Regions from separate parts of the Paenibacillus hodogayensis genome, predicted to be linked through region 1. Evidence: riboswitches for the same ligand, from Rfam matches in the RefSeq annotation. Region 1 holds a riboswitch; each other region holds the start of a gene.
What was found. Region 1 has a riboswitch for cyclic di-AMP ahead of ABD796_RS22720 (TrkH family potassium uptake protein). Riboswitches for the same ligand answer to the same signal wherever they lie in the genome.
Positions count from the first base shown of each region.

Region 2: another riboswitch for cyclic di-AMP. It lies ahead of ABD796_RS08045 (CAP domain-containing protein); the one in region 1 lies ahead of ABD796_RS22720 (TrkH family potassium uptake protein).
Region 3: another riboswitch for cyclic di-AMP. It lies ahead of ABD796_RS01305 (KamA family radical SAM protein); the one in region 1 lies ahead of ABD796_RS22720 (TrkH family potassium uptake protein).
Region 4: another riboswitch for cyclic di-AMP. It lies ahead of ABD796_RS30250 (resuscitation-promoting factor); the one in region 1 lies ahead of ABD796_RS22720 (TrkH family potassium uptake protein).

Region 1 is NZ_BAAAYO010000010.1:869,187-877,228, reverse strand. Features, by position in the region: gene ABD796_RS22725 (CPBP family intramembrane glutamic endopeptidase) at 1-1,252, opposite strand, end outside; cyclic di-AMP (ydaO/yuaA leader) riboswitch at 1,501-1,646, shown strand; gene ABD796_RS22720 (TrkH family potassium uptake protein) at 1,818-3,158, shown strand; gene ABD796_RS22715 (potassium channel family protein) at 3,171-3,836, shown strand; gene ABD796_RS22710 (AraC family transcriptional regulator) at 3,905-4,777, opposite strand; gene ABD796_RS22705 (heparinase II/III domain-containing protein) at 4,980-8,042, shown strand, end outside.
Region 2 is NZ_BAAAYO010000002.1:581,391-589,432, reverse strand. Features, by position in the region: gene ABD796_RS08055 (deoxyribonuclease IV) at 1-909, shown strand, start outside; gene purU (formyltetrahydrofolate deformylase) at 969-1,868, shown strand; cyclic di-AMP (ydaO/yuaA leader) riboswitch at 2,070-2,203, shown strand; gene ABD796_RS08045 (CAP domain-containing protein) at 2,211-3,068, shown strand; gene tkt (transketolase) at 3,291-5,306, shown strand; gene ppnP (pyrimidine/purine nucleoside phosphorylase) at 5,442-5,762, shown strand; gene ABD796_RS08030 (NAD(P)-binding domain-containing protein) at 5,732-7,273, opposite strand; gene ABD796_RS08025 (glucose-6-phosphate isomerase) at 7,261-8,042, shown strand, end outside.
Region 3 is NZ_BAAAYO010000001.1:335,052-343,093, forward strand. Features, by position in the region: gene ABD796_RS01280 (glycerophosphodiester phosphodiesterase family protein) at 1-1,041, shown strand, start outside; gene ABD796_RS01285 (HAD-IIA family hydrolase) at 1,093-1,884, shown strand; gene ABD796_RS01290 (ABC transporter substrate-binding protein) at 2,034-3,377, shown strand; gene ABD796_RS01295 (carbohydrate ABC transporter permease) at 3,485-4,375, shown strand; gene ABD796_RS01300 (carbohydrate ABC transporter permease) at 4,404-5,216, shown strand; cyclic di-AMP (ydaO/yuaA leader) riboswitch at 5,344-5,497, shown strand; gene ABD796_RS01305 (KamA family radical SAM protein) at 5,762-6,946, shown strand; gene ABD796_RS01310 (uracil/xanthine transporter) at 7,092-8,042, opposite strand, start outside.
Region 4 is NZ_BAAAYO010000015.1:47,938-55,979, forward strand. Features, by position in the region: gene purR (pur operon repressor) at 1-702, opposite strand, end outside; gene ispE (4-(cytidine 5'-diphospho)-2-C-methyl-D-erythritol kinase) at 786-1,640, opposite strand; gene ABD796_RS30225 (small, acid-soluble spore protein, alpha/beta type) at 1,758-1,949, opposite strand; gene veg (biofilm formation stimulator Veg) at 2,042-2,317, opposite strand; gene yabG (sporulation peptidase YabG) at 2,535-3,401, opposite strand; gene rsmA (16S rRNA (adenine(1518)-N(6)/adenine(1519)-N(6))-dimethyltransferase RsmA) at 3,457-4,353, opposite strand; gene rnmV (ribonuclease M5) at 4,350-4,919, opposite strand; gene ABD796_RS30250 (resuscitation-promoting factor) at 5,085-6,143, opposite strand; cyclic di-AMP (ydaO/yuaA leader) riboswitch at 6,495-6,647, opposite strand; gene ABD796_RS30255 (ABC transporter ATP-binding protein) at 6,923-7,672, shown strand; gene ABD796_RS30260 (ABC transporter permease) at 7,669-8,042, shown strand, end outside.

The DNA of each region.
Region 1 (8,042 bases):
TGCCGAAAAACCGGTATATCGCTTCCTCGGAGATAGCCGCCGTCCATGCCATTAGCGGAAATAGCTCGGGTTTGAGCAGGTTATACATCGACCCGGACGGATCGTTGACCGCCCACATGTCGAACCGCTGCTCGGCGATGAAGAACAGCAGCGACTGCAAGCCAAGCAGGAAGCAGGCCAGCAAGTAGCCGCGCTTCATTCCGGCGAGTACGTCCTCGCCGAATCCGTCCTCTCGCCATCTCGGCCACAGATGCAAGCCGCGATCCTGCCAGAGGGGCTGACCGGCCGCCAAGGAAAAGTAGCCGACGGCGCCCATCACCGCCACGACGATATTCATCAAGATCATCATACCGCCCGTCGTATCGCTTGCCAGAAACGGATCGATCGTGTCCGTCTCCAGCGATTTGAACGCCGGCAGCATATTCCAATTATTGATCCAATACAGCACCAGAAACGTGAAAGTCAGCCAAAGACCGCGGACGAAAGCGATCTGCTTGCGCCTCGTGATCATCAGCGCGATCGCCGCCATGCCCATGATGACCGAAACGATCATATTCCACCGGGTCATCGTCGAAGCGGCCCGGTCCTGCTTTCCGACCCAGTCGGTGTGGCTTTTCGGCACCAGCAGCTCTTTGCGATAAGCCGTCACCTCGCCGTCCCGGATTTCCACGATCTCCCGCAGCTTCGCCTCGCCGAGCTTCACGCCGCGGTGCTCGAAAGCGAATTGGTACGGCTTCGTAGTGTTCGGAATGAGCATTTGCAGCCCTTCAAGCGGAATGCCCGCTTGCTGCAAGTACGTCTCCGCGATGAGGCGGCCATCGCGTACGGAAGGCGCGCTGCCGCTGCTGCGCTTTTGCCAGCCGAGCACGGAGCCGTTCGTCATATTGACGTCGACCTTGTAAACGGTTTTGCCTTCGGCGGCAAGCTCGACCCGATAGAAATCGATCGGTACGTTTTCGGCAAAATGGTCCTTATAGCCGTGCACCAGGCCGTTTTTTTGCACATAGCCGCTTAGCAGCTTGTCGGACTGGTAGATGGCTATCGTCCCGCGGACCTTGGTGTTGCCGTTCAGGCGGGCCGTGTAGTCTTCGGCTGCGGAGATGGCGGCATGCTTCGTGACGGCGGGGCGCGTCTCGTTGATAACGGCTTTATCCTTCGCTCCGGACAAGGACGGCCAGACGTTCGTAGCGATAAACAGCAAAATTCCGATAATGGCCAAAGTCCCGAGCAAGGAAGATTGCGAGCGTCGCATGCCAGCCCCCCTCTTTTTTTCTACCGTATCACACTTTATGGGCAATTGCCACTTTGCCCGCGGCCCCCGAACGCTCCTCCGAAACGGGCTTTACGCCGGGAAACGGAGCAATGCGTATACGGGACAACGAAAATGGCCCGACAGCGCGCTTAATTTGCCCGATCTCCTGTTTTTACAGCGATTATCCTGAAATTGCGGCTTTGTGCTCTGAACGCTGCGGGATTATAATCACTTCGTCAGCTACAAACCACCATATCGAGCCGAATTTCTTTATGAAAACGGGGGAACCATTTTTTGTAGGGGTGAATTTCGCCGGTGGCCGTCGCCGCCGCGAATAGGGTGCCTAACGACCCGAATCCGTCAGCTAACCTCGTAGGCTCCAGTCAGGAAACCACACCGCCAACGGCATTGGGATTCCAGTGTCTTTTTTTGTTGTTCCCATAAAAAAACGCGACCCTCCGGCGCGCTTTCGCTCCGCTCGTTCGGCGAAACGGAGTCGCCGCAGCAGGACGCCGATTGTGACGCCCGCTGCCTGTTCCCATCATCCGACGAGGAGAAATCGCCCTTGAAACGAAAATCGCTGCTGGGCCGTCTCACGCCTCCGCAATTTCTTGTCATCGGATTCGCGCTCATTATTGTTCTTGGCGGCGTGCTGCTGTCCTTGCCCATATCGTCGGCGAACGGACAAGGACTCCGCTTCGCGGACGCCTTGTTCACGGCGACATCGGCCACCTGCGTGACCGGCTTGGTCGTGGTCGATACCGGCACTTATTTTTCCGTCTTCGGCCAAGTGGTCATTATGGCGCTTATTCAGGTCGGCGGTCTCGGCTTTATGACGATGTCCACCTTGATCGCGCTCGTGCTGGGCAAGCGGATTTCGCTGCGGGAACGGCTCATCTTGCAGGAGGCGCTGAATCAGGGCTCCATGGAAGGCATCGTGCGGCTCATCCGCAAGGTGCTTGTCTATTCGCTGGTCATCGAGCTGACCGCCGCCGCATTGTTCGCCATTCGCTGGTCGTTCGATTTTTCCCCGGGGCGGGCGATTTATTTGGGCGTATTCCACGCCGTATCGATGTTCAATAATGCCGGCTTCGATTTGTTCGGCCAATTCCGCAGCCTAGTCCCTTATGCCGACGACGTTCTGGTGAACGCGGTGGCCATGGCGCTCATCGTACTCGGCGGCATCGGGTTTATCGTCATGGCCGAGGTGATGGAATACCGCAACAGGCGCAAGCTGTCCCTCCATACGAAAGTCGTGCTGAGCATGACCGCTTTCCTGATTGTGTTCGGGGCCATCGTCATTTTCCTGTTCGAATATACGAATCCGCGCACGCTCGGCGCGCTGGACGGCTCGGGCAAAGTGCTGGCCGCCTTCTTCCAGGCGATCACGCCGCGCACGGCCGGGGCCAATACGGTCGATATCGCCGGGCTGCGGCAGGCGACGCAGTTTTTTATCATCATGCTGATGTTTATCGGGGCGTCTCCGGGCTCGACCGGCGGCGGTATCAAAACGACGACGTTCACGACGCTGATCGGAGCGATGGTGGCGATGATGCGAGGCAAGGAAGACATCGTGCTGTTTCATTACCGTCTGGCCAAAGACCGTATTTATAAAGCGATTACGCTCACCTTATTCGCGATTATCCTCGTAATCGTGGTGGCGATGGTGCTGTCCACGACGGAGGATCATCCGTTTCTGATGATTCTGTTCGAGGTCACTTCGGCGTTCGGCACGGTCGGCTTGTCGATGGGGCTGACGCCGGATTTGACCCTCGTCGGAAAGTGCATCATTATGCTGACGATGTTCGCCGGCCGTCTCGGCCCGATCACGCTGGCGTACGCCCTGCAGCCGAAACCGGACAAGGAGCTGTACCGGCACCCGGAAGGCAAAATCATAATCGGTTAGGAGAATTTCTCGATGAAAATGAAACAATTTGCCGTAATCGGTCTGGGCAGGTTCGGCTCCAGTCTGGCGAAGGAGCTGGTCAATCAGGATCTGGAGGTGCTCGGCATCGACCGCGATGAAGAGACCGTAGAGGAAATGTCCGATGTGCTGACGCATGCCATCGTGGCTGATTCCACGGAAGAAGAGACGCTCCGCTCGATCGGGATACGCAATTTTGACTGTGCCATTGTCGCAATCGGCAACGATATTCAGGCCAGCATCATGACGGCCATTCTGCTTAAGGATCTCGGCGTGAAGAAGGTAGTGGCCAAAGCGTTGACCGAGCTGCACGGCAAAGTGCTGGAGCGGCTTGGCGTAGACCGGATCATCTACCCCGAGCGCGATATGGGCATACGAGTGGCGCATCAATTGGCCAACCCGAATCTGCTCGACTATATCGAGCTGTCGAAGGAATACACGATCGCCGAGCTGTCGGTGCCGCAGAAGCTGAACGGCGTCTCGCTGCAGAAGCTCGACCCGCGGGCCAAATACGGCTGCAGCGTCGTGGCGATCAACAAAAGCAGCGGCATCATCATCGCTCCGGCCGCAGCCGATGTGTTGAACGAACGCGATGTCATGGTCATCATCGGCACGAACAAGCAGATCGAATCGTTCGAGGAAGAGCTGGCCGGCAACTGACGAAACGACTGTCGCGCCGGACGCGTTCGCTCTGTTCCTGTTCTCCGTCCGGCACGGTCAAACGGTTCTTACAGGCTATGCCGGTTTTGGCGATATTCGCTCGGCGAGCAGCCGGTCCAGCGTTTGAACTGTTTGCTGAAATGCGCGCCGTCCTGAAAGCCGAGTTTCGCGGCGATCCGTTCGAGCGGCTGGTCCGGATCGAGCAGCTCCAGGCGGGCGCGGTGAAGCGTTGCATGGGTCCAGTGCTGACGCGGGGAGCGGCCGAATGTTTGGCGGAACAGACGCGCGCAGTAGGAGGGGCTGTATCCGAGCTTCTCGGATATGCGCGCGATGCTGTGCTCCACCGCGGTTGCGCTTCTCCCGTCGGCCGACCGGACGCTTTCCTCGATCATCTCGGCCATCCTTCGGGCAAGCCGCTGTCCTGCCTCTCCGGGATTGTTGACGGAAGGAACCGGCTCCTCCGCGTCCCCGAGCGCGGCAAATACGGCAAACAACTGGGAAACCAGCTTCATGCGGTGGGACGGCTGAGCCGGATTCGAGTCGTACGCCTGCCGGATCGTATCGATCAGGCAGACCAGCGGATCGCGAATGACCCGCTCCGCCTCGGAGCCCCGGCGGTACAGCCTGCAGCGATGCCTGCTCAAGGCGGCCCGGAACGGATAGTCCTCCACATCAAAGTGCAGCGCAAAATACGTCGCTTCCGTGTTTCTCGTATCGGTTACGCGATGGGGAACGCCAGGCGGAATAAGCAGTACGTCCCCGGCCTGCATCGTCATCTTATCGTTGGCGACAAGCACGTCCTGAATGCCATCGATCAAGTAGTTCATCTCAAAAACCGTATGATCGTGCAGAGGTCTCGACCAATGAGGCTTCGTCACGCGCAGATGGGTCTGGTATACCCGGAAGGCGGTATCCATATCGGGCATATACATCGTGTCCATTCTGAACCTCCCAACGAACGAATGGTAGCATGACTTAATAATAACATGTTTAATACTTGTATTGATCAAATCTAATCCAAAATAGGGCAAATTTGTCCAAATTCTCGTATCAAATGTCCATGTGCTTTCCTTCGGCACTCCTTTATACTGACGAAACGATGCGTTCTTGCATCCAATCCGTTCTCAAGAAGGAGTGAATTGATTGAGTTCCAGACGATTGTCCGTTCATCAGGTTTGCCGGGATAGGCGTTTTGTCCCGTGGATCAGCGCGATTGTGTCGTTCGTGCTGCTGATCGGGCTGCTTCCGCCGACGAAGGTATCGGCCGAAACAGCGGACGAGCCGGTCGTATACCGGTTTTTGGATGCGTTTTCAGGGACGGGGAACTTGACCGCGCTGGGCGTTTTGACCGCGCCGCCGGTGACGACCCGCAACGCCGCCTACGGCGCGGCAATCGGAGCGAGAGCGGTCGGGCAATCCCGCTCGTTCCAGTTTGCCGTTGCCAAGACGGGGACTTATAGCATTTCTTTTAAAGGGTATTTGTATTTCAGCGCCGGCATCGGCCAAATCGCGATCGACGGGACAACTGCGGGGACGTACGACTTTTACGATCCGGGCAGCCGGTTCGGTCCGGTCGTCGTACTGGCCGAACGTTATTTGGAAGCCGGAAACCATACTGTTACGTTTACGGTTACCGGGCGAAACCGATCGGCGACTGTGGGGGATAACTACAGCATGTATGCGAGCGAGCTGATTTTGACGCCGGTAGAGCCCAAGGTGTTGCTTGCCGCCGCGCCGGCAAAGACGGGACTGACCGTCGGGGAGACGGCCTCCATCCGGCCGTATGTTTCCATGTCGGATGGCACGCCGGTCACCGTTACCGGCGTTACCTATGTCAGCAGTGCGCCGGCCGTTGCGGCGATAAGCGCGGAGGGAACCGTTACGGCTTTGTCGGTCGGTACCGCTGTTGTGACGACCACGGCTGCGACGAACCGGGGCATCGCTACAGCGGACGCGTCGATACGGGTATCGAGCAATGCTGCTCTGCAAGGAGTTCGTATTGATCTGTCGCCCGATGAGATGTATCCCGGGGCCGTATCGCAGATTGCGTTGATCGGCACGCTTGCGGACCAGACGACCGTCGAGCTGCCTTCGGCTGCCGCCGAATATCGGGTGGACGATCCATCGGTGGCCGCCGTATCGCCGCAAGGAACATTAAAGGGTCTGGCCTTCGGCGAGACCGTGCTGCGGGCGGTCGCGACCTGGAACGGCGCGACGGTCGAAGGTTACCGCAACGTGACCGTCGGCGTCAGGAAGCCTTCTTCGCTCAAGCTGGAGGCGGCGCCTTTGACCGTGACGGTCAGCCAATACGGGGAACCGAAGCTGACCGGGCTGTACGGGGACGGGACGGAGGCGGCGTTGACCGGCGCGCATATCGTTTACGCCAGCTCGGATGAACAGACGCTCGCCGTGGATGCCGCAACCGGGGCGTATCGCGGCGTGCGGCCCGGCATCGCGGAGCTGAAGGCGACCGTTGCGACAGGCGGCGTCACGCTGAACGCGGCGGTGCCGGTGACGGTTACGGCATTGACCAGCGACAAGACGCGCAGTACGTATTATACGCCGCAAAAGGTCGCCAATGCGCGTCAAAACGCGAGCGGGTACGATTGGGCGGCTTCCGTGCGCAGCGCGGCCATAACGGCTGCGGACGTTTACGTCAACCTCGATCCCGACTTTTTATGGAATCTGGTCGCGCCGCAGTCCATCCCCCGCAGCTATGGCGTCAACCAGGCGAAGGGCAGTCCCGTGACCGGCAAGGAGATCGACAAGTACGGAAACTATCCTTATACGGCGGATCCTATTAACGAGCCGTGGAAGATAGTAGACCCGAGCAGCGGCTACAAGTTTCCGACCAACGACTTCGGCGCGTATTACGCCAGCGGTCTCGATAAGCATGGCACGTTCCGACCGGAGCTGGCCGACCGCAGCCTGCTCGTCAACACGCTCTACCCGGAAAAAGGCCCGACGTGGGGCGTGGACGACGGATACGGCTGGGTGGACGGCAACGGAGACACCTATACGTTCGTCGCCTACTATGCCCACTGGTTTTTGTGGCATACGAGCGGATTCATAACGAACGCCATTACGACACTGCGCGACGCGTACCTGTACACCGGTGACGTCAAGTATGCACGGGCGGGGCTAATTTTGCTGGACCGGGTGGCGGACGTATATCCCGAGCTGGACACGTCGGTGTTCGATCCGAAGATATTCTTGCAATCCGCCGGCGGCACGGGGACGGGCAAGGCGATCGGCTCGATTTGGGAGACTAGCACCGTCAAGGCGTTCGTCAGCGCCTACGACGCTTTTTTCCCGGCGACGGACGATGCGCAGACGATCGCGTTTCTTAGCGCCAAGGGCAGCCAGTACAAGCTGTCGCGCAAAGACTCGGCGACCGGCATTCGCCGCAATATCGAGGACGGCATCCTGCGCCAGGTGTACCCGGGCGTGAAGAAAAGCCAGATCCGGGGCAACGTGGGCATGCATCAGAGCGCGCTGGCTATGGCGGCCGTCGTGCTCGACACGATGCCGGAAATCGGCGAATGGCTCGATTTTAACAACCGCTCCGGCGGGCTGGTATCCAATCCGTGGCGCGTGACGGGCGGCAACGTGCTGACCTCTCTCGTGAACGACGTGGATCGGGACGGGCACGGCAATGAAGCCGCGCCGGGCTACAACCGGCTTTGGCTCGGCAATTTCATTCAGGCAGCCGACATTTTGTACGGCTACGACAAATACCCGATGGCCGACCTGTATCAGAACATCAAATTCCGCAGCATGTTCGATTCGATGTACCCGCTGCTTCTGTCCGAGCGCTACGTCCCGTCGATCGGGGATTCGGATTCGACGGGCAATCCGTCCTTGACCGGCCTCGACAAAGCGCAGGCGATCCGGGCGTTCGAAATTTACGGAGACCCGATCTTTGCGCAGATGGCTTACTTTCTGAACAACGATACGACCGACGGCATTCATGGCGACATTTTCTCCGAAGATCCCGGTTCGGTGGCGGCCGGCATCCGTGCGGTTATCGACGAGAAGGGGCCGCTCGTTCAGAAGAGCGTCAATTTGACGGGCTACGGCTTTTCGGCCTTGCGTGACGGGGAGAACGACAAGACGAAGTACGGCATCGGCTACGGCTTTCCGCAGCTTGGCGTAACGGAGGCGACGACGGCCTACAATACGTACGAAGCGTCGGGAACGGTCCAG
Region 2 (8,042 bases), on a different contig from region 1:
AATTTGGGCTCGTATAAAGAAGATACGTTCGAGCTGGCCGTCCGCTTCCTACAGGAAGAGATCCGCCGCACGGACTATCTCGGTGTGCGCAATATCGTGCTTCATCCGGGCGCTTACACGGACAAGGACGCCGAATACGGCATTGCCCGCATCGCCGAAGGGCTGAACGAAGTACTTCGCGGCACGAAGGACACGAACGTCAACATTGCGCTGGAAACGATGGCAGGCAAGGGCTCGGAGATCGGCCGTTCGTTCGAGGAGCTGGCGCAGATTATGGACAAGGTCGAGGACAACAAGCGGTTGACCGTCTGTCTGGACACCTGTCACGTGCACGATGCCGGTTACGACATCGTGAACGATTTCGACGGCGTATTGGATCATTTCGACAAAACGGTCGGATTGGACAGGCTGGCCGTTATCCATCTAAACGATAGCAAAAACGTCCGCGGGGCCGGCAAAGACCGCCATGCTCCGGTCGGCGCGGGGCTGATCGGCTACAAAGCGATGAACTATATCGTGCACCACGACAGTCTGCAGCATTTGCCGATGATTTTGGAAACGCCGTGGATCGGCAAAGAGGACAAAACCGTCCGTCCGATGTACGAAGCGGAAATTGCCCTGCTGCGCGGAGATTTGAACGGGCGCTTCGGAGGGGATTTCCTCGATCATCTGGATCGGCTGCATCATTATTTCGGCAAGCAGGAGATCGATCACCGCGAATTTATTTTGTCTACCTGGGACGTTCTGAAGAACGATGCAAAGGCGAAGAAGGCCGACCCGCGCGAGCCGATGGAACGGCTGTACGATATGGTAGAGGAAAGCCGTTTGTTCCCCGACCTGAGCGAGGAGCAGATCAACCATCGCATTACGGCATGGTTTGCCGGCAAGGAGCTGTTGGCCTCAGTCTGATCGGCGGGCAGCTTGATCAAGAAACAAGCGGAGAAGAGAGAGAGGAACGAGAAGCCATTATGAGTCCATTGGTTACACCAACGAATCATCCCCGTTCCGACCGTCATCGCGAGAGGGCGAGGATGCTGATCTCTTGCCCGGACCGCCCGGGAATCGTCGCGGGCGTTTCGCAATTCTTATCCCGGCACGGGGCGAATATCGTCCAGTCGGACCAGTATACGATGGACCCGGAGGGCGGACTGTTTTTCATTCGGCTGGAATTCGATCTTCCGGAGCTGGAGGAGCGCTTGCCCGCTCTGAAGCGCGATTTTGCCGAGACGACTGCCCGTGAATTTGCCATGGACTGGCGGGTGACGCAAGCGGGTCGGAAGCAGCGCCTGGCCATCTTCGTCTCGAAGGAGGACCACTGCCTGCTGGAGCTGCTGTGGCAATGGAAATCCGGCGACTTGTACGCCGATATCGCCATGGTCGTCAGCAACCACCCCGATATGCGGGAGACGGTCGAAACGTTCGGTATTCCGTACCATCACGTTCCGGTTACCGCCGAAACGAAGCGTGAAGCGGAGGAGAAGCAGCTGGAGTTGACCGGGGGAGTCGATACGATCGTTCTGGCGCGGTATATGCAGATCATTTCCCCGACGTTCATCGAGCGTTTCCCGAACCGGATCATTAATATTCACCACTCGTTCCTGCCGGCCTTCGTAGGAGGTAAACCGTATGCGCAGGCTTATGCGCGCGGCGTGAAAATTATCGGGGCGACGGCGCATTACGTGACCGAGGAGCTGGACGGAGGACCGATCATCGAGCAGGACGTGCAGCGAGTAAGCCATCGCGACAACGTAGACGCGTTGAAGCGGATCGGCCGGCATATCGAACGCATCGTATTGGCCAGAGCGGTCGCATGGCATGCCGAGGACCGGATTTTAACCCATCAGAACAAAACGGTTGTGTTTAATTGAATCGGTTTTCATAGAAAAGATAAGGACATCTTTCGCCGTCTTCCGGACGCGCAAGATGTTCTTTTTTTGTATGCGCAGCAAGGCTTCCCGGCCGAATGGAAAACATTATGCAGTGACCCGTCCATAGAGCCATGTTACGATGTAGAAACCGCAGAGGAGACGGCAGGCCGCAACAAGCTTTTGCCGTTTTTTCATGGGGAATACAACAACAGGCCGAAGCTTCTTCGGAAGCGCGGGGAACCCAATGTTCCGGGGTGAAGCCCATCGCAGGGCAGGGGGATTGCTCTTTGACCCGAACCCGTCAGCTAACCTCGCAGGCCCAAACAAGGAGAGGATTTTTACATGCGTTTCAAGAAAACCGTAATGACCGGAGCACTCGCCCTAAGCGTAATCGTCGGTACAGGTTCCGCGTACGCTTCACCCAGCACGTCGGCGGATCGTGTGTCGAATGGAAATATAGCCGATTGCTACGGACTGTCCTTGAACGGTCAAGCTCTAAACGTTCAGTCCTTGAACGGGCTGAAGCTGAACGGTCAATCGCTGAGCGATTTGCTAAACGGTCTGTCTCTGAACGATCTGCTTCAATCGATCCAGCAAGGTAAGACGACTATAGTATGGCCGGGAATGTCGAACGGTATTCCGGGTTCGCAAGGCGGCGGTGCTGACCATAACGGCAGCTCCGGAACCGATCAAGGAAGCGGAGACGACGGGACGAACGGCGGACAAGCCGGAGGCGGTACGGAAACGGGAACGGTTCCGAGTCCGGGGGCCGGTACAGGTAACGGAACCGGCACGGGCGGCACCCCTACCGGCAACGAGAATGCTCCGACATCGGCTTATGCCGAGCAAGTCGTGTCGCTCGTTAACCAGGAGCGCGCAAAAGCCGGTCTGAAGCCTCTTGCCAGCGATGCGGCCTTGACGAACATGGCGCTGGACAAAGCGAAAGACATGTACAACAATAACTATTTCGATCATACGTCCCCGACCTACGGATCGCCGTTCGATATGATGAAGTCCTACGGCATTCAATATTCGTATGCAGGAGAGAATATCGCCAAGGGCCAACGCAATCCGCAGGAAGTCATGAATGCATGGATGAACAGCGAAGGCCACCGGCAAAATATTATGAGCCCGAACTTCACGAAGATCGGCGTAGCGTACTATAACGGCGAATGGGTGCAGGAATTTATCGCCAACTAATTCGCAGATTCTGAAACAAAAATCCGACAGCCGAAGGTTTCCTTCGGCTGTTTGGCTTGTATTGAATATTGAGAACGGTTTTCAGTCATAGATTGTGGTAAACGGCGAAAGCAAATGGTACAATAATGCAAAGCGACTGCAAGTGTCCGCTGGACAAAGAGCAGGGTTCGCGTCCGGTAGACAACCGCGATGCGCAATACCGATTTTGGGAGGAATGGAACGATGACGTCTCAAACGAAATCAATCGACCAGTTGGCGATCGATACGATCCGTACGCTGTCTATTGATGCCGTGCAAAAAGCGAATTCCGGGCATCCCGGCATGCCGATGGGGGCAGCGCCGATGGGGTACGCCCTATACGCGCGCCTGATGAAGCACAGCCCGGACCATCCGGAATGGATCGATCGCGACCGGTTCGTACTCTCGGCCGGCCACGGCTCGATGCTGCTGTATAGCCTGCTTCATCTGAGCGGCTACGATTTGTCGTTGGACGAGCTGAAAAACTTCCGGCAGTGGGGAAGCAAAACGCCGGGCCATCCGGAGTACGGCCACACGGCAGGCGTCGATGCCACGACGGGCCCGCTCGGACAAGGCTTTGCCAGCGCAGTGGGCATGGCGCTCGCCGAAGCTCACCTGGCTGCGACTTATAATCGCGATCAATTGAATATTATCGACCACTATACATATGTTATTTGCGGCGACGGGGACCTGATGGAAGGCATCTCCGGCGAAGCCGCTTCGCTGGCCGGCCATTTGCAGCTGGGCAAGCTGGTCGTGCTGTACGATTCGAACGACATCTCCCTTGACGGCGAGCTGAATTTGTCGTTCTCGGAAAATGTTAAAGCCCGCTTCGAAGGCTACAATTGGCATTACAGCCTCGTCGAGGACGGCAACGATCTTGCTGCCATCGAGCAGGCGGTTCTGGCTGCGAAGAACGATCCGCGCCCGTCGCTGATCGAAGTCAAAACCGTAATCGGTTACGGCAGCCCGAACAAAGCCGGCAAGGGCGGTCATGTCGGACCGCACGGCTCCCCGCTTGGCGTTGACGAAGTCGTGCTGACCAAAAAAGCGTACGAATGGCCGGAGGATCAGCATTTCCACGTGCCGGCGGAAGTGTATGCGCATTTCGCCGACGCGAAAGCGCATGGCGCCCAAGCCGAGCAAGCGTGGAACGAGCTGTTCGCCCGCTACGAGCAAGCGCATCCGGAACTGGCGCAGCAATTCAAGACGGCCGTTGCCGGCGAGCTGCCGGAAGGCTGGGACGCCGATCTGCCGACTTACAGTCCTGCGGATAAAGGTATCGGCACGCGGAACGCTTCCGGCAATGCCATCAACGCGTTCGCGGCCAAAGTACCTGCATTCATCGGCGGCTCCGCCGACCTGGAGTCTTCGACGATGACGCATATGAAGGGGCTCGGGCAGCTGACCCGGAACGATTATAGCGGCCGCAACGTCTACTTCGGCGTACGCGAGTTCGCTATGGGAGCGGCTTTGAACGGGATGGCGCTGCATAAAGGCGTCAAGCCTTACGGCGGCACGTTCTTCGTCTTCTCCGACTACTTGCGTCCGGCTGTTCGTCTTGCCGCCATTATGGATCTGCCGGTTACGTACGTGCTGACGCACGACAGCATCGGCGTAGGCGAAGACGGTCCGACCCACGAGCCGATCGAGCAGTTGGCCGCCTTGCGCATTATTCCGAACGTGACTGTCTTCCGTCCGGCCGATGCCAACGAAACGACGCAAGCCTGGCGCTATGCGCTGGAAAACAAAAACGGTCCGGTTGCACTCGTCCTGACCCGTCAAGCCGTGCCTAACCTGGAAGGGACGGCGGAGAAAGCCCGCGAAGGGATTAACCGCGGCGCATACGTCGTGTCCGAAGCGGCAGGCGGAGAAGCCCAAGCCATCATTCTAGCTACCGGCTCGGAAGTATCGCTTGCGGTCGAAGCTCAGGCGAAGCTGGCCGAGGAAGGCGTGCGCGCGCGCGTCGTCAGCATGCCGAGCTGGGAGCTGTTCGACAAGCAATCCGACGAGTACAAGCAGTCCGTACTGCCGTCCGGCGTGAAGGCCCGTCTTGCGGTAGAAATGGCGTATCCGCTCGGCTGGGACCGTTACGTGGGCGACGGAGGCGCGGTGCTGGGCATTGACAGATTCGGCGCATCCGCTCCGGCGAACAAAATCATTTCCGAATACGGCTTTACGGTCGACAATGTCGTCGCAAAGGTAAAAGCTTTGCTGTAAGGCTTTCGGCCCGATTGACCAATAGAGAAGGCTGTCGAATCGCGGAGTAGCGCTCGGCAGCCTGAAATAAAAGAGTCCGCGAAGGACTCTTTTTAACAATTCCATTTCTACGAAATCAGGGAGAGTGCGAAAACCATGTCTCAGTTCAACAACGTCAGCGTGGCAACCAAAGCGAACGTATACTTTGACGGAGGCGTAACGAGCCGGACCGTATGGTTCGCCGACGGGTCGAAAAAGACGCTCGGCTTGATGCTGCCGGGCGTCTACGAATTCACAACGGATACGGTGGAAATTATGGAGTTTACGTCAGGCAGCCTGCTCGCCTTGCTTCCCGGAGAAACGGAATGGAAGCCGTTCGAGGGCGGAACGCAGTTCGAGGTACCGGCGCATGCGACGTTTAAGATGGACGTCAAGACGGTAACGGATTACGTTTGCTCCTTTATTACGGGCTCCTGAAGCTTTTCCTGAATGTACTCCTCCAGCTTGATGCGCGTGTAGGGAGGAAGCCCGGAGAGCATACAGCCGTACCGGAACAGACCTTCGTCCGCGAATACGCGGATGATGCGGGCTGTAATCGGGGGCAGATCCGCTTCCTGCGGAAAATGAATCACGATAAACATGTCCTCGGCGAGCGGAAACGTACTGGTCACTTGCAGGCCGCTGTCGGATAGATCGTATAGCGTGCCTTCGATATTTTGCCCGGAGAACGAGCCCTCCTGCTCCCACTGGTAGACGGAGAGAAGCAGCCGGATATTCATCGGCACGCGTATGCTGCGGCGGCGTTCGATGTTCAGATCCTGGGTGGAAAGCAACGCCTCGGGATGTGTTTCCGGCTTGTCGCAGGCTTCGATCTTCTTGTCCATCCATTCTTCGTAGCACTGCACGATCGCGGACAAGTCCTGGTCGCCGAGACCTTTGCTCAAGCCCATCTCGTACACGTTTTTGGCCAGGCCGAGCAGCGGTGCGGTAAGCTGCAGCTGGTCGGTCAACTGCGAGGCCAGACGCAAGTCCTTGTGCATCAGCTGCATGGAAAACTGGTTCGAATAGTCCCGCTTCAACAGCTTCGGGCCTTTCAGCTCGGCCTGCTTGCTGCTGGCGCCGCCGGCCAGAACGATTTCGTAAAATTTCTCGAGATCGATGTTGGCTTTGGCCGCAAGAGCCAATCCTTCCACGAAGCCGATGGCGTTAATGCCGACAATCGTGTTATGCGCCAGTTTTGCATACGAGCCTGCGCCCGAGGAGCCCATGTAGACGATCCGGCTGCCCATCGCTTCGAAGACGTCCCGGTGCGCGTTCAAAGCCTCTTCGTTCCCGCCTACCATGAACAACAGCGTGCCGCTTTCCGCGGCCGGCTTGCTGCCCGTGACGGGGGCGTCCAGAAAATGAACGGCGTGCTCGGCCAGTTCGGCCTGGAGCGTTTTACTCATATGCGGGGAAATCGTACTGCAATCGATTACGGTCATGCCCGGACGGATGCCTTCCAAAATGCCTTTCGGTTCGTAAAATATTTGCCGGATGGCTGTATCATTGCTGAGCATTGTAATTAAGACGTCCGCATCCAGGGCGGCATCGGCGGGAGTTGCGGCAGCTTCCGCTCCAAGCCGCACCAGTTCAGCGTTTTTGTCCGTCGTACGGTTGTACACGGACAGGGTGAAGCCTTTGCGCAGCAAATTCGCCGCCATCGGCTGTCCCATCGTTCCCAGGCCGATAAAGCCGATTTTTTTCATCGTATTCACCTCGAAATAGTTGGCAGCGAAAATAGTGCCTGGTGTGCTGCTGGTCCTAGAACCATTGTAGCATTTCCGGCAACCTCTGTGAATCTTCTCTGCCTGACTTGTACGGCGGGGCGGCGCTCCGTCCCGACCGGAAGGCAGGCCTGGCTTGCTTTTGCCGGCAGGATTCCAGTATTCTATCTGTATTCCAAAACTAATAGGGTGTGGGAGGAAAGACACATATGAGCCAGCCATTGAAATTTGATTACAGCCGGGCACTATCCTTCGTGCAGCAGCACGAAATCGATTATTTCCGGGAGCCGGTTCGGCTCGCGCACGAGCAGCTTCACCGCGGAACCGGAGCGGGCTCGGACTACTTGGGCTGGATCGAGCTGCCCAATCAGTACGATAAAGAGGAATTCTCGCGCATTCAACAGGCGGCCAAGCGGATTCAGGACGATTCCGACGCGCTGGTCGTGATCGGGATCGGCGGATCGTACCTGGGCGCGCGGGCGGCGATCGAGATGCTGTCGCATTCCTTTTATAATATGCTGCCCAAGGAAAAGAGAAGCACGCCGGAAGTATACTTCGTCGGCAATAACATAAGCTCCACCTATGTGACGCACCTGCTGCAGCTGCTGGAAGGCAAACGCATCTCCGTCAACGTCATCTCCAAATCGGGCACGACGACGGAGCCGGCAATCGCCTTCCGCTTGTTCCGCGAGCTGTTGGAACAACAATACGGCAAGGACGGTGCGCGCAAACGGATCTATGCGACGACCGACCGCGAGAAGGGCGCATTGAAAAAGCTGTCCGACACCGAAGGCTACGAGACGTTCGTCATTCCCGACGACGTTGGCGGCCGCTATTCGGTGCTGACGGCGGTAGGCTTGCTGCCGATCGCGGTGGCGGGAATCGATATCGGGGCAATGATGCAAGGGGCGGCCGACGCTTCCCGCGCTTACGGGCAACCGGAGCTGGGCGCCAATGAGAGCTACCAGTACGCGGCCGTGCGCAACGCGCT
Region 3 (8,042 bases), on a different contig from region 1:
ACGGACGAAGCGCGCGCCAAAGGCGGAACGCTTATCGTTGCAAGCGACAGCGCGGCCTACCATTTCCCGGCCTCCGCTTGGCAGCCCGAGCAGTGGGCGGCTCAACTCGGCAGTCCGGCAAGCCCTGTAACGCTTCGCTTCACGATGAAGGTGCTGGACGGCAGCGAAGCCGCATCGGCTGCCTCGGCCGTTAAAGCGGCGGGCGGTCAGCAAATCGCCGACGCCGTGCATTTCGAAGTAGAAGCGGTAAACGCCGACGGCAAATCGGTGCCGGTCACATTCGGCTCGGCTTACATTACACGCGATATGACAGTGAAGGGCGCTGTCGATCCGGCCAAAGCGACCGGAGTCCAGCTGTTCCCGGAAACGCAGCAGGTCCGGTTCGTCCCTACCGTCTTCACAACGGCAAACGGCAATACGACGGCAGCCATGAAACGGAACGGCAACAGCGTCTACACGATCGTCCAGAACGACAAGAGCTTCTCCGACATGTCCGGCCACTGGGCCAAAGCGGATGTGGAGCTGCTCGCCAACAAGTTTGTAGTCGACGGCGTTAGCGATAGCCGTTTCGATCCGGAACGCGGCATTACCCGCGCCGAATTCGCCGCGCTGCTCGTGCGCGCCCTGGCACTGAACCCGGCATCCGGCTCTTCCGAATTCCGCGATGTGAATGCCGGCTCCTGGTATGCGAAAGACGTCGCAGCAGCATCCGCTGCCGGCTTGATCGGCGGTTTCGAGGACGGCACGTTCCGTCCGGACCAGCCTGTCAAGCGCGAGGAACAAGCGGCCATGCTCGTACGCGCGCTGTCTTATGCGGGCATCGACATTAGCGTAACGAAATCCAAGCAGGACGACATCCTCGGCCGCTACCGCGACCGTGACGGTATCGCCTGGGCGCAAGCGGAGCTGTCCGCCGCCGTAAACGCCGGACTGATGAACGGCATGACTGCGGACACGCTCGACGCGCAGAGCCACGCTACCCGCGCCCAGTCGGCCACAATGCTGAAACGGTTTCTGAGCAAGGCAGCTTTTATCAACTGACCGGTTACGCATCAATTTTTCGAGAAGGGAGCTGCTCGCAACTTGCCGGATGTGGTCGATTATGAAGGTTATTTCTTTGACTTGGACGGAACCGTATTTATCGGGGAGCGGCTGCTGCCTGGGGTACTGGACACGATCGCTTTATTGCGGGAGAAAGGTAAAAAAGTGCTGTTTCTGAGCAATACGACGATTCGCACCCGTCGGGAATGCCAGGAACGTTTGAAGAAGCTCGGCCTAGATGCCGAGCTGGACGAGATCGTGACGGCCGCCTTCGCGGCGGCCGTCTATATGCGGGAGCAGTCGCCGCAGCCCTCGGTGCTCGTCGTCGGGGAACCGGCGCTTGCAAGCGAGCTGAACGAGCAGGGCGTGCGTATGACGAGCCGCCCGGAGGAAGCGACGCATGTGCTCGTCGGGATGGACATGCAGTTCGACTACGGCACTCTGCATACGGCCATGAAGGCCGTACGCGGCGGGGCCGAGCTGATTGCGGCCAATCCGGACCCTAATTGTCCGGTCGTCGGGGATGTCATCCCCGACACGTGGTCGATGGTGAAAGCGATCGAGGCGGCCAGCTGCGTCGAGCCGACAGCCATCGTCGGCAAGCCGTCCGGCTACTATGCCGCCAAGGTGCTGGAATGGAGCGGACTGCGGGGCGACCGGTGTCTGATGATCGGCGACCGGCTGGAGACGGATATTTTGTTCGGCTCCGACAACGGGCTGTATACCGCCCTGGTGCTTACCGGCGTCACGTCGGCCCGCGACGCCGAGCTTTCGCCGATTCGGCCCGATTACGTGTGGCATACGCTGGAGCAATTCATGGAACTGGCGCAAAGCCGGAGCTAGTGCAGTAAGCGAAACGAGTCAAGTGAGTCTTATGAGTCTAGTGATTCAAACCGCTCGAGCCGATCCGAGCCAGTCCGGTCCATCCAAGCCGGACTGCGCCGGACGAGCCGGGAAGCAATCCAATCCACGATCCGAAAGGGAGAATCCGAATGCGTTCCTTAAAGACCACCCTAATCTGTCTCGCGTTGAGTTCCGCCATGCTGACAGCCTGCGCCAAACCCGCGGCCAACGGTACCGCAAACGCGCCGACGCCCGCGCCAGCCGGCTCGGCCACGACAGAACCGGCCAAAAAAGACGAGAAGGTCGAGCTGACCTTCTACTATCCGATCGCCGTAGGCGGACCTCTTACCGCGACGATCGAAGGCATGGCCCAAGAATTTACGAAGCTCCATCCGAACATTACCGTCAAGCCCGTCTACACCGGCAGCTATGCCGATACGACCGTCAAGACGCAGGCCGGAGTGCAGAGCAAAACGCCGCCGGATGTCGCCGTGCTGCTCTCCACGGAGCTGTTCAGCCTGCTCGATATGAACGCGATTGTCCCGCTTGACGATTTTATCGCCAAAGAGGGCAACAATTATTTGTCCGACTTCTACCCGTCCTTCATGGCCAACTCTCAAACCGGCGGCAAAACGTACAGCATCCCGTTCCAACGCAGCACGATCGTCCTGTACTACAACAAAGCTATGTTTAAAGCGGCCGGACTGGATCCGGAGAAGGCGCCGCAAACGTGGACCGAGATGCGCGACTACGCCAAGAAGCTGACCAAAGACGGCGTATGGGGACTGGAAATACCGGTGTCCGGCTTCGCCTACTGGATGCTGCAGACGTTCGCCCTGCAAAACGGCAAAAACCTGATGACCGAGGACGGCAAAAAGGTCATGTTCAACACCCCGGAAAATATCGAAGGCCTGCAATACTGGTCCGATCTGGCAATGAAGGACAAAGTCATGCCTCAAGGCGTAACCGAGTGGGGTACGGTCCCTTCCGACTTCCTCGAAGGCAAGACGGCGATGATGTATCACACGACCGGCAATTTGTCCAACGTCAAGAAAAATGCCAAGTTCGATTTCGGCGTCGGCTACCTGCCCAAAAACAAAAGCTTCGGCAGCCCGACAGGCGGCGGCAACTTCTATATTTTCAAGGATATCGACAAGAAAAAGCAGGAAGCGGCTTGGGAATTCGTCAAGTTCATGACCGAAACGGAGCGCGCCGCGCAATGGAGCATCGACACCGGCTACGTCGCCGTCAAGAAGTCGGCCTACGAGACCGAGCGGATGAAAAAGTACGTCGCCGAATTCCCGCAAGCGCTCGTCGCCCGCGACCAGCTCCAGTACGCTTCGGCCGAGCTGTCGACGCATAACAACGGCAAAGTAACCAAAGCGATCAGCGATCAGGTGCAAGCGGTGCTGACGGACGGCGCAACGCCGGCGGAAGCGCTCAAGAAAGCGCAGGAAGAAGCGGATAAGGCGCTCGCGCCTTTCAACAAGTAACACTACGCGGAAAGCCGGGGGCCGGGGCAGCCGCTGCGATCGTTTGCAGCCTGGCGCGCCTCCGCCCCCTCCTGCTTCCGCATCACGATAGCCAAGGGGGTTTCCCAGTGAACGTCAGAACGTTCGGGCGCTGGAAGTCGGGCTTGTTTGCCTGGCTGCTGCTGCTGCCCTCCCTGATCTTCCTGTTTCTGTTCACCTTTTATCCGATCTTCAAAACGGTCCGGCTCAGCTTCTATCAGGCGGATCTGGCTTCGCCCGAGCCTTTCTTTATCGGTCTCGACAATTATAGGGCGCTGCTCGCGGACGAAGTGTTCGCCAAAGTGATGATCAACAACCTGCTCTTTGCGCTCGGCACGGTGCCGACCTCGCTTGCTCTCGCCCTGCTGATGGCCGTCTTTGCCAACAAGGCGCTGCGCGGCACGGGCTTCATGCGTACGGCGTTTTTCTACCCGTCCATGGTGCCGATGATCGCGGTCGCCAACATCTGGCTGTTCATGTACACGCCCAAATACGGCCTGCTGAGCCGGGCGATGACCGCGCTCGGTATGAACGAGATCAACTGGCTGGGCTCCCCGACTTACGTCATGTGGGCCATGATCGCCATGATGATCTGGAAGGAAGCCGGTTATTTTATGATTTTTTATTTGGCCGGGCTGCAAAATATTTCGCCCGATCTGTACGAATCCGCTCAGGTCGACGGGGTTGGCCGGTGGACGGTGTTCCGCAAAATTACTTTCCCGCTATTGATGCCGACGACGCTGTTTGTCTCGATCGTGGCGCTGACGAATTCGTTCAAGCTGGTCGATCATCTGCTCGTCATGACGAAGGGCGGACCGAACAATGCCAGCAACCTGCTCTTGTATTATATCTACGAATCGGCCTTCAGCTTCTGGGACCAAGGGATGGCGTCCACGCTCACCGTCGTGATGATCGCGGTGCTGCTGCTGTTCGCGGCGCTCAATTTCTTCGGGCTCGACAAGAAGATTCATTACAATTAACTCTCCCTACGGGAAGAAAGGCGTGCTTATGCGGTTGAAATCGTGGAATATCGGCCGATGGCTGCTGCTTGCGCTTGCCGCGCTCTGGTTCGTCCCGCTGCTGTGGGTGGTGTTGACCGCCTTCCGGCCGAAGCAGCTTGCGCTGTCCCCTTCGTTCTCGCTTGATTTTACGTTCGACAACTTCGCGGTAGTGTGGGCGGCGGCTCCGTTCGCGCAATATTACGTCAACACCGTGCTGATCGTCGCGTGCGTGTTCGCCGTGCAGATGGTCACGGCCACGATGGCGGCGTTCGCGTTCGCCCGGGTCGAGTTCCGCTGGAAAAACATCGTGTTCCTGCTGTTTCTCGTACAGATCATGATCCCGGCAGACGTGCTCATCTTTCCCAACTACAACGTGCTCAAGGAGCTGTCGCTGCTGGATACGAAGCTCGGCATCATGATGCCCTACTTCGCTTCGGCTTTCGGCATATTCCTCCTGCGTCAAATGTTCAAGACGATTCCGCCGGAGCTTGACGAAGCGGCCCGCGTAGAAGGTTTTTCGAAATGGCAGATTATGTGGAAAATATATTTCCCCCTCGCCCGTCCGTCCTACATCGCCTTCGGACTCGTCTCCGTCAGCTACCACTGGAACAACTTCCTGTGGCCGCTTATCGTGACCAACTCCGTACAGAACCGTCCTCTGACCGTCGGACTCGCCATCTTCGCGCAGTCGTTCGAGATCGGGGCGCAGTGGACCGAGGTCAGCGCGGCGACGCTGCTCGTCATTACGCCGCTACTGGTCACCTTCCTGCTTTTCCAAAGGCAGTTTATGAACAGCTTCATCCATTCCGGCATCAAATAAACGTACGTACGGCCCCTCCCGCTTGCGCCCTCCCGGACGAAGCGCGGAGGAAACCGCGCGGCGGACCAACGGCTGGCGATCCCGTTTTTTTACATTTCCCCTTGACTTCCGTACCGTCGTTATATACAATTTCAGTACGCTTAATTTCCGATTATCGTAATCGGAAAGCGGGGGAACCACTCTTCAGGGGCGAATCAACGGTTTGCGTCAGGCAGACCGTCGTAGGGAACCATCTTTCCCGAGTCCGACAGCTAACCTCGTCAGCAGCAGATGGGTCAATGCATATATCGCGATTTTGACCCGCTACCAGGGTCTTTTTCTGTCTTTAAAAGGCCCTAGCCTACAGGGGATATGCGCCCCTGGATGCTTGCGGGCTTTTTTTCGTCTTCATTAAATCCTTAAAATTCAAAATCATCCATTATTTATATTTTTAAATAGAGCGCTTTACCCTTCGAGTCGTCTGTCCGGTCCGCTTGAAACCGGAGACGGAACGGCGATTCGGCGGATCACATAGATCAAACCAGAGGAAATGGGAGGTATGCGCATTGGCACAGCCGAAGTACATGACCGATATCGACAAATTGACGGAGATTCCGGAGACGGAACGGAAAAGGCTCAAGGCAATTACGGAGAAATTCGTATTTCGCGTCAACGACTATTACCTGAATTTGATCGACTGGACCGACCCGAACGATCCGATCCGCAAGCTGGTCATTCCGAACGAAGGGGAGTTGCAGGAGTACGGCCGCTGGGACGCTTCCGACGAGGATACGAACTACGTCGTGCCCGGGTGCCAGCACAAATACCGCACGACCGCTCTCTTGATCGTCTCCGAAGTGTGCGGCGCCTATTGCCGGTACTGCTTCCGCAAGCGTCTGTTTCGCAACGACGTCAAAGAGGCGCTGTCCGACGTGGAGCCCGGGCTGGAGTACATCTCCCGACATCCGGAGATCAACAACGTGCTGCTTACCGGCGGCGACAGTCTCATTCTGGCTACTCCGAAGCTGCGTTCGATCTTCGAAAGACTGCGGGCGATGGAGCATGTGAAAATTATCCGGCTCGGCTCGAAGCTCCCGGTATTCAATCCGATGCGCATTTATGAGGATAAGGAGCTGCTTGCTACGATACGTGAATTTTCCAGCGCGGAAAGGCGCATCTATGTCATGGCGCATATTAACCATCCGCGGGAAATTACGCCGGAGGCGAAGCGGGGCTTCGAGGCGCTGCACGAGGCCGGCGCCATCGTCGTCAATCAGACGCCGGTGCTGCGCGGCATCAACGACGATCCGGCCGTGCTGGGCGAGCTGCTGGACCAGCTGTCGTGGGCCGGCGTCACCCCGTATTATTTTTTCATCAACCGCCCGGTGGCCGGCAACCGCGATTTCGTCCTCACGCTGGAGGAAGCTTACCGGATCGTCGAGGAAGCGAAGGCCCGCACGTCCGGTCTCGGCAAGCGCGTCCGGCTGTCGATGAGCCACACCTCGGGCAAGATCGAGATATTGGCGATCGAGGACGGCAAAGCTTACTTGAAATATCATCAGTCGCGCGATAACCGGTATGGCACCTTCATGGCGCTCGACTGCCCGAAGGATGCTTCCTGGTTCGACGACCTGCCCGGCAACGAGCGGTACTGGGCGAAGCCGAAGAAAAAAACGGCCGACGTCGTTTCGGTCAACGAGCTGCCGGATATGCCCCAGCAGAGGGCACGCCGTCTTACCGCCCGCGGTTGAAGCCTCGCTCCGCAGAGTCTCCTCGCCCTGTCGCTCCGTGGCCTGTCGCATCGGCCCGAAACCGGGATATTGCACTACGCACCAAACGAAGCAGGCCATCGGACACCGCCGACGGCCTGCTTTTCTTTGATTCGTATTCTTCCCGTCACTCCGCGGCGTCCGTTTGCGGCGGAGCAGCCGACTTCGGGCGGCGCACGAACACATTTTCCGCCACGACAGCCACTAGCACCCCCATCAACAGCCCGTTGCCGATCAGCGGCCGGATGAACGGCGGCAGCTCCAGGAACGCCTCCGCCGGCACGTTCATCAAGGATACGCCGAGCACGACCGGACCGGCCAGACGGGTTACCACCCCATTCGTCAGCGTCAGCTTCGACGCTGCTCGCAGAGCGGAGCCGAACAGCGGCCAATAGGCGACGAACAACACCGCCTGCGCCACGGTCATCGGCATCGCCGACAAATGCTCCCCGAGCGGGGGCACGAGTCCGATTACGATAAACATTGCCGCTCCGAGCAGGAACGGACCCCGTTTGAGCAGGCCCGTCGTTTGCAAGAAGCCGAGCGTCGAGGAGTATGGGGCATACGGCACAAGACCGAGCGCCCCGCCTGCGATCGTAAAGCCGCCGGTTACCATAAATCCGCTGCGGTACCGCTTCGCCTCCGAACGCCGTCCGTACAGCTCGTCGGCACCGCTCAAAGCGGCCAGATGATTCGAGCAATTCAGCAGGCCAGTCACGAGGGCAGTCAGGAAAATGCCCCATTCCATATGCGGCATGCCCCACGGGAACCAGCTTACAAATGACGCTCCCGCCCCTCCTGCCGCGGCATTACTTCCACCCGGCTCGCCAAGCCATGCCGCGTACGCGATCCAGCCTGCGGCTATGCCGACGAGGACGGCATAGTTGCGCAGCGACCCTTTGCCCGCCTGCACGAGCAGTACGACCAACGCCGCCAGCATGGACAGGAGGAGCACCGGAACGGAGACGGGATGGCCGGGCGTATAGCCGAGCATGCCCTTGAAGAAGATGAGCGTCAACTGCAGCGCCAGCAAAAACAAATACACGCATGTCACGACCGGGCCAAACAAGCGGGCAAG
Region 4 (8,042 bases), on a different contig from region 1:
GACGAACACGCCGACTCCCTGAACGGTTGCGCGAAATTCCTTCAGCAGGTCGATCATACCCTGGATCGTTCCCCCGGCCCGCATAAAGTCGTCGATGATCAGCACGTTCGAGTGCTCTTTGAGCGCCCTGCGTCCGAGCGACATCGTAGAGATGCGCTTGGTGGAGCCGGACACGTAGTTGATGCTCACCGCCGAGCCCTCGGTCACGCGGTTGTCGCGTCTGACGATGACGACGGGCAGGTTCAGATAAGTGGCGGTCGCGAAGGCGAGCGGAATGCCCTTGGTTTCCACGGTCATGACGACATCGAGCGGCTTGTCCGCGAAGGCGGTGGCGAACATCTTTCCGATCTCGCTTACCAGTCCCGGCTGGCCGAGCATGTCGCTCATATACAAATAACCGCCCGGCAGTACCCGGTCGGGCAGTTCAAGCTGTTTGCGTATGTCGTTCAAAATATCCAGGGAAGACGCTTTGGAGATTTTCGGTGTAAACTTGACCCCGCCCGCAGCGCCCGCAAGCGTATGCAGCTCGCCAAGCCCTTCCTCTTCGAACGCCTCTTTAATGATCGCCAAATCCTCGCTGATCGACGACTTGGCGGAAGCGTACCGTTCCGCGAATACGGTAAGCGGTATTAACGTGTGGGGGCGGAACAACAAATACTGCGTCATTTCCACCAATCTGGCACTACGTTTCAGTTTTTTCATGCGCCTCTCCCCCCACAACCGCAAATTCCGAATAATATACCAAAAATATATCACTTTCATCCGGCTTTTCGCAACTGGACTGCTTACGGCAGCAGACGCACCGCGTACACATCCTTGCAAAATCCGCGCAGGCCGTTGTAGATGCGGGCCACCTTGGACTGCTTTTGAACGAGCCCGAATACGGTCGGACCGCTCCCTGACATCATGACCCCGTCGGCACCGAGCCTCAGCATGCACTCCTTGATTTGCCGCACTTCGGGATAATGCCGGATTGTGACGTCCTCCAGCACGTTGCCCATGGCCGCGCACACGTCGGCGAACCGTTTCCCGCGAATGGCGCTCAGCATGTCCGCCGTAGACGGATGACGCTCGATGGCGCCGGCCTGCAGCCTGCCGTATATTTCTTGGGTCGACACGTGAATCGGCGGCTTGGCCAAAATCACCCAGCATTGCGGCGGTCCTTCGATCGGCTCCAGCTTCTCTCCCCGTCCTCTGGCGACCGCCGTCCCTCCCGTCACGCAGAACGGCACGTCGGAGCCGAGCTCCGCTCCAAGCGCCTGAAGCTCCGGAACGGGGATATTGAGCCTCCACAGCCGGTTCAGGCCGCGCAGAGCCGCAGCCGCATCGCTGCTCCCTCCGGCCAGCCCAGCCGCGACAGGGATTCGCTTATCCAAATGAATATAGACGCCGCTCCGGACGTCGTACCGTTCTTTAATCAGCCTGGCCGCTTGAAACGCCAGATTCTTCTCGTCGAGCGGGATGTATCCCGCCTGGCTGGCTATGATGATCGTATCCCGCGGAAGCTCCTGCATCTCCAGACGGTCGGCAAGGTCGATCATCGTCATGATCATTTCCACTTCATGATAGCCGTCGTCTCTCTTGCGCAGCACGTCGAGCAGCAAATTGATTTTCGCCGGCGCCTTCTCGTATATTTTCATAGTCCACAACCTTTACCGAAGCGATAACTAATTCCATATTATATCAAACAGGCAAACGAAAAGCTAAAACGGCGCGAAGCCGCTTTAGCTTGAAGTGAAGCTCTTTACCCGTATCGGCTATCGACGGGGGGAAGACGAATTGGAGAGCTGCTGCTCGGCGAGCTGGATCGCCCGCTTTACCATATTGCCGGCGTCCTTGGCCCGGATGCCTCCCCAGCCTTCCCGCTGCACCGTATCGTAGAAGCCCAGATCTTTAGCCAGCTCGTCCTTGAACGTCTCGGACATCATTCCTCGTCTGCGACGACTCATTCTGCATGCACCTCCTTCATAGGCGAATTGTTCGTATTATGTGAAAAAAGCGGCGAAACGATTCGTTTCGCCGCCGGTTACGCTGTATGAGGTTAATGCTGAATATAGGTGATACGGACTTGTCCTTCGTCCTGACATACGGTTACTTCGACCGACTCGGTCAAAATATCCGCGTAGCTGTAGGAAACACGCTTAAACGCGTTTTGGTCCTGGTCCAGCTTGACGATAAAGACAGAAGGGTAGGTTTCTTCCAACACACCGGAACGCTCGATCGTTTTCCGACGGCCTCCGTTAGCCCGCAACATGATCTTCTGCCCGACGTGGGCTTCCAAACTGCGTTTAATTTCCAACAGCGCATTTTTTGCCATTGTCAACTACCACCTCTTTCCTTGTCTATTATAACCCATCCAGAGGTAGTATGTCAAATCAAACTAAATATTATATCAGTGAACCAAACTTACTGTCAATGCCCTTTCTACTGCCTTTTTTTCGATTTTTAGGCCATTCTCCTCCGTAACATTCACATAATGTTCATATTTTATCCATTTTGACGGCAAAAAAGAAAAAAGCACCTTTCGGCACTTTTCAGGATGTTGCTGGTGTTTGTAATCTCGGCAGTCCAAGCCGGTAGCTCCCCCGCGTCTCGACGCCTCCGACGCCCTCGAAGCCGCTGATCGTGTTGCGGATGACATCGACGATGCTGACGGTGTCCTTCACGGACGTAAAGGCCGCCTTGATGGCGATGCAGGACGGATCGAGCGCGTGAATCAGCACCCTTCCGGGGGAGCTTGCAAAGTTTGCCCCGGACTTCAGCAGCGCTTCGAAATGGGACTGGCACGCCCCGGCAATGACGGTGAGCGAATCCAGGTTGCGGTCATACTGACGTGAAGCGTGAACCGCATTGATGAAGTTGTGCGAGTTCTTATAAATGTTCAGGTCGTTTATGTCCTTGTCCTTCATATGTTTCAAAATCCCGTCGTGTCCGGTAATGACGACAATGTCCGGCCGTACCTCCGGCAGCAGCCGGTACAGCGCCTGGCTCATATTCGCTTCGGTGACGAAATATCCTTCCGCCGGAACGCGGAATTCCTCGTACAATGCCATGCTTTTGCGCAAATACATCGGGTCGCCGTCCAGGTGCAGCACCTTGCCGGGTATCTCGAAGTAGGCATGGGGCATATGCTGCTCGCCGCCAAGCTGAGTCTGCTGCTTCTCCCGCTGCCACAGCCGGTAGCGCGCCAGCTCGCGCAGCGACTCGTTGACTTTCATCTGCGAATACTGCTGCTGGAGCGGCCGGGCGTCCTGCGCCGGCTGCAAATCCGCGACGGGCGAATCGGCCAACAGCCGGAAATCGACGCCTTTGAGCACCGCGCGCTGCACGTCGAGCGCGGCAATTTTAAAAATGACGTCTCCGCCATAGGACTTTCGAACGACCAGTTCTCCTTGCTTCATACTCCGTATCGCCTCCCTCGACTATCCTATGGGCGAGGTAGGCGTTTGGTGCGTATTATCGGAGCTGTTTGCGGTATGCCAATATGGCGTTGGCTAGTCGCGCGTATTCGTCGATTCCGAGCGTTTCGCCGCGCCGAACCGGATCGATGCCGCATTCGGCCAATATGCTTTCCATGGCGGGCTTGGACGCTTTATCGAATAGGCCGGCAAGCAGATTGTTGGACAGCGTCTTGCGCCGCTGGGCAAAGCAGGCATGCACGACCTCGAAGAACAAAGCCTCGTCCTCCACATGAACGGCAGGCGTCTGCCGCAGCTTCAGACGGATCACGGCCGAATCCACGTTGGGCTGAGGGATGAACACGGTAGGCGGCACAATGGCGACCACGTCCGGCTCGGCATAATATTGCACCGCGATGCTCAGACTGCCGTATTCTTTGCCCCCCGGCTTGGCAGCCATCCGCTCGGCCACTTCCCGTTGGATCATGACGACGATATATTCGAGCGGGAGCTTCTGTTCCAGCAGCTTCATCATGATCGGGGTCGTTACGTAGTAGGGCAGATTGGCCACCACGCTGACGCCGGAGCAGCCGGCAAAGTGCCGGGCCCATAGCTCGTCCAGATCCAACTTCAGCACGTCTCCGTGAACGACCGTGGCATGCGGATACGGCTGGAGCGTCTCCTCGAGAATCGGCAGCAGCCTTCCGTCGATCTCTACCGCGACGACCTTGCCCGCCGCCTTGGCCAGCTGTTGGGTCAGCGCTCCGATACCGGGACCGATCTCCAGCACGCCCTTCGTGTCGTCCAGCTTGGCCGCCGAAGCAATTTTGTTCAGAATGTTCAGATCGGTCAGAAAATTTTGGCCCAGGCTCTTTTTCAACGTAAACCCGTGCTTGCGGATGATATCCTGCGTACGCCTCGGCGTTGCGACGTCGGCTGTCGGATGTTCGTTCATTGCTTGTCTCCTCCCTCCTGCAAGGCGGTCATTTGTTCATACGCCTTGGCGAATTCTTCGTGCCCGATGCGAAACATCCGGCATCTCTTGTAAAATTGCTTTCCGTTGCAATAGCCGATGCCGAGCAGCTTGCCCATCTCGAGCCTGCGCGCAGCCGCCTGAGGATGCACGAGCAAGCCTGCGGCCATCAGATCGTCCATCGTTATGTCCGGCTCTCCGAGAGCGTCCTCGCCGACATCCGTGCGTACGTTGGCCAGCGCCTTGACGATCGCCTCCGGCGAAGCGTTTTCTACCCCGATGTCCGCTTTGCGCATCGCTTCCTCGCGGGACACGAAAGCATGCTTACAGCCTGGCACGCGAGCCGCGATTATTTTGCGGATACGCTCGCCGGCATGGTCGGGATCGGTGAACACGATGACGCCCCGTCGCTCCTGCGCCATGGCGATACGCTGCAGCACCTGCTCATTGATGGCCGAGCCGCCCGTTTCGATCGTCTCCGCCTCTACCGCACGACGGATGGCTACCGTATCGTCCCGTCCTTCGACGACGATAATTTCTCGGATCATGTGACGTTTCGTTCCTTTCCCTGAAGACGAACAAAAAGAAGAGGGCGCCCCTCTTCTTTTGCGTCGATCACTTTATTTACAATATACCGGACTGCGCTGTTACACGCAACCGCAATCCGGGTAATAACGAACAGAGCCTTCCTTCCTAAAGCCAAAATGACACGACTAGTTGACGGACGGCTTTTCCTTGCCGATTACGTATACTTTATAACCGCGCTTTAGGCCGAATCGTTTGGCATAATCGGAGCTGTCGAAATAAACGTCGATAATGTTGCCTTTGATAGCGCTACCAGTATCTTCTGCCCGACGGAAACCGATTCCTTCGATATATACCCACCAGCCGATCGGGATGACTTTAGGATCGACAGCGATGGTTCGCCCTTCGCTGACTTTCGTTCCCGAAAACGTCATGCCGTATTGCGGATGCTCGCTCGTTTTGCCTGTCGAAGCGGCATCGACGGAGTAGGCCGTCAACGTGACGTTACTAATAATTTGTTTATACGCGAACTTGACGCCGCCCTTGGTCACTTCCTCGATATCCGGCGAAGCGGCGGACAATACGACGACCGGGTTTTTCGTGCCTAGCGCCACGATCTGGTCGATCTGCTCCTGCTCGACCTTCGTATCGACGACGTTCTCGGCCACGAGCTGGCCGTCCTCGTACACCTTCTCGATCTTCTTGGCAAGAATGCCTTCCTTGCCTTCCGTTACGACCTGTTCCTTGCCTTTGAGCAAGTTTGGATCGTTGGTCTTGACCGTATCGAACGGAATCGACTCGGTCTGGTTTTCCAGCAGCTTCTGCACCCGTACAATCTGAATGGGTGTATTGGCCGCCAAAGCTTCTTCCTTGGCGGGAGTCAATTTATCGAGCTCCCCTAGGTCTACGCTCAGTTCCTCCAACGCCCCCGCAACGGTCTTGGCTACGGTGTAGCGCGTTTCCGTCTTGCCGTCAGCGGTCAATTGGACGGGAATGGCATGCGTGACGGTATACGTTGCCCCATGTCTGAGCTTCGTCTCCAACACGGCCGATACGCGGTCGTGCGTGCTTACGGATATGTGTTGTTCGTCGAGGAAGGCAGACAATGTCGCTTGTCTCGTCTTGATCTGCTTCTGCTCCCCATTGACGACCAGATCCACCTTTTTGATTGACGTACCATACAAAAGCAGTGCAAACATAACTGCCATCACGATCGAAAACAAAGCGCCTAGTGAAATCAAACGCAAGTTTTCATGCTTCCATCGCATTGCGAAAGACATGCTGGATGATCGTTTTACATGGGTGTTTCCGTTTGGAATAGCGCCCACTTATGCGGTCCTCCTTCATCAGTTCTCGCGGTCGAGTGTTACGCATGACTGGATTGACGCGGCCTGGTTTCAATTTTTGGATGATTCGATGCTTGCCATCGGCTGTTGCATGTTGGGGCTATGTTTATGACGACTTATGCCTAATTAGTCCGTACAGGATTATTTTCGAACATGTCGAAAATAAAAGCCGCATGGAAGAGGTACTCTTCTCGCGGCATATAACCGAATGCTCATCCCAGTCAAGGATGGCGCTTCGTTGCCCGACAATCGTGCCTCTCTCTTCACGCTTACGAGGTTAGCTGACGGGTTCGGGCAAGAGAGTCGCCCTATCCGAGACAAGCCGGGCGGACGGCTGCCTCGAAATTCACCCCATGTAAACTTGGTTCCCCCGATTCCCATTTGGAAATTCAGCGATAGTAAGTCGATGGCGGTATTCAATTTCGAATCATTATGATCGTAATATTAAAGCCTTATGAAAAAGCTGTAAAGAGGATGAAAAGTCCTTATTTTCGCGAAAAGCCGAAAAAAATGCTTTTATTCCGTTTTTTCTTGCAACAAATCCCTGTTTTTCTTCGTCATATACCTCTATGTCTTGAGATATATAGCCATTTTAGTAAAAACATCTTGTCCGAGATGCTGTTTTTCAGCCAAAAATGGTATGATGGAGTGAAAAACGCAACCAAAATTGGAGGGAAAAGATGGAAACCATACTCGAGGTGAAGGGGCTTTCAGGTGGATATATTTGGAATCGTCCGATCATTCGCGAGATTGATTTTTCGGTCGGTCCCGGAGAGATGATCGGGCTAATCGGACTGAATGGAGCTGGAAAAAGTACAACCATTAAACATATTTTGGGTCTTCTTGCTCCTCACGAAGGGTCGGTTCGCATCTTGGGTCGAGAAGCCGGGCAATCCGCGGAAACGTACCGCAGCTCATTTGCCTACGTGCCCGAATCGCCGGAATTGTATGAGGAATTGACCATCCGCGAGCATCTGCGGATGACGTCGATGGCATACGGCCTCGATTCCGCGCAATTCGAGCAAAAATCCGCCGTTCTGGCAGGACAATTCGACATGACGAACAAGCTGGATTCATTCCCGCAGACGCTGTCGAAAGGGATGCGGCAGAAGGTAATGATTATGAACGCCTTTCTCACTGAACCTCCTCTCTATATTATCGATGAGCCTTTTCTCGGACTGGACCCGCTAGGCATTCGCTCGCTACTCGAATTAATGGTCGAGCGCAAGCGCCAAGGCGCCTCCTTCCTGATCAGCTCGCACATTTTGTCCACGCTGGAAACGTATTGCGACCGGTTTATCGTGCTGCACCGGGGAAGAATCGCCGCACAGGGAGCGCTGTCGAATTTGCGCTCCCAGGTACCCGGGAGCGGTCCGGAATCGACCCTGGACGAGCTGTTCTACACCCTGGTGAAAGGCGGCGCTTCATGAACCCGGCGGCGGCGATCTGGAAGGAGCGTCTCTCCGCCCATCTGCGCATCGTAGCCCGGTATACGATTTACGCCGGGCGAAGCGGTTTGTTCATGTTCATGATGATCGTGTTCATCGCTTCCTCCTATATGTACGGCAAGGCGCTGATCCAACTACCGGAGACGTTCCCCTATATGCTCGTCATCACGTGCTGGCTGACGCCGTTTATCGCCTTAAGCCCAATCCGGACGCTGCTGCGCGAGGCCGATCTTGTATTCCTGCTCCCGATGGAGGCGAAGATGGGCGTTTATTTCCGCAATGCGCTGCTGTACAGCTTTGCCATGCAAGCGTTCGCGGTATTGTTTGCGTTATCGGCCGCCATGCCTCTCTA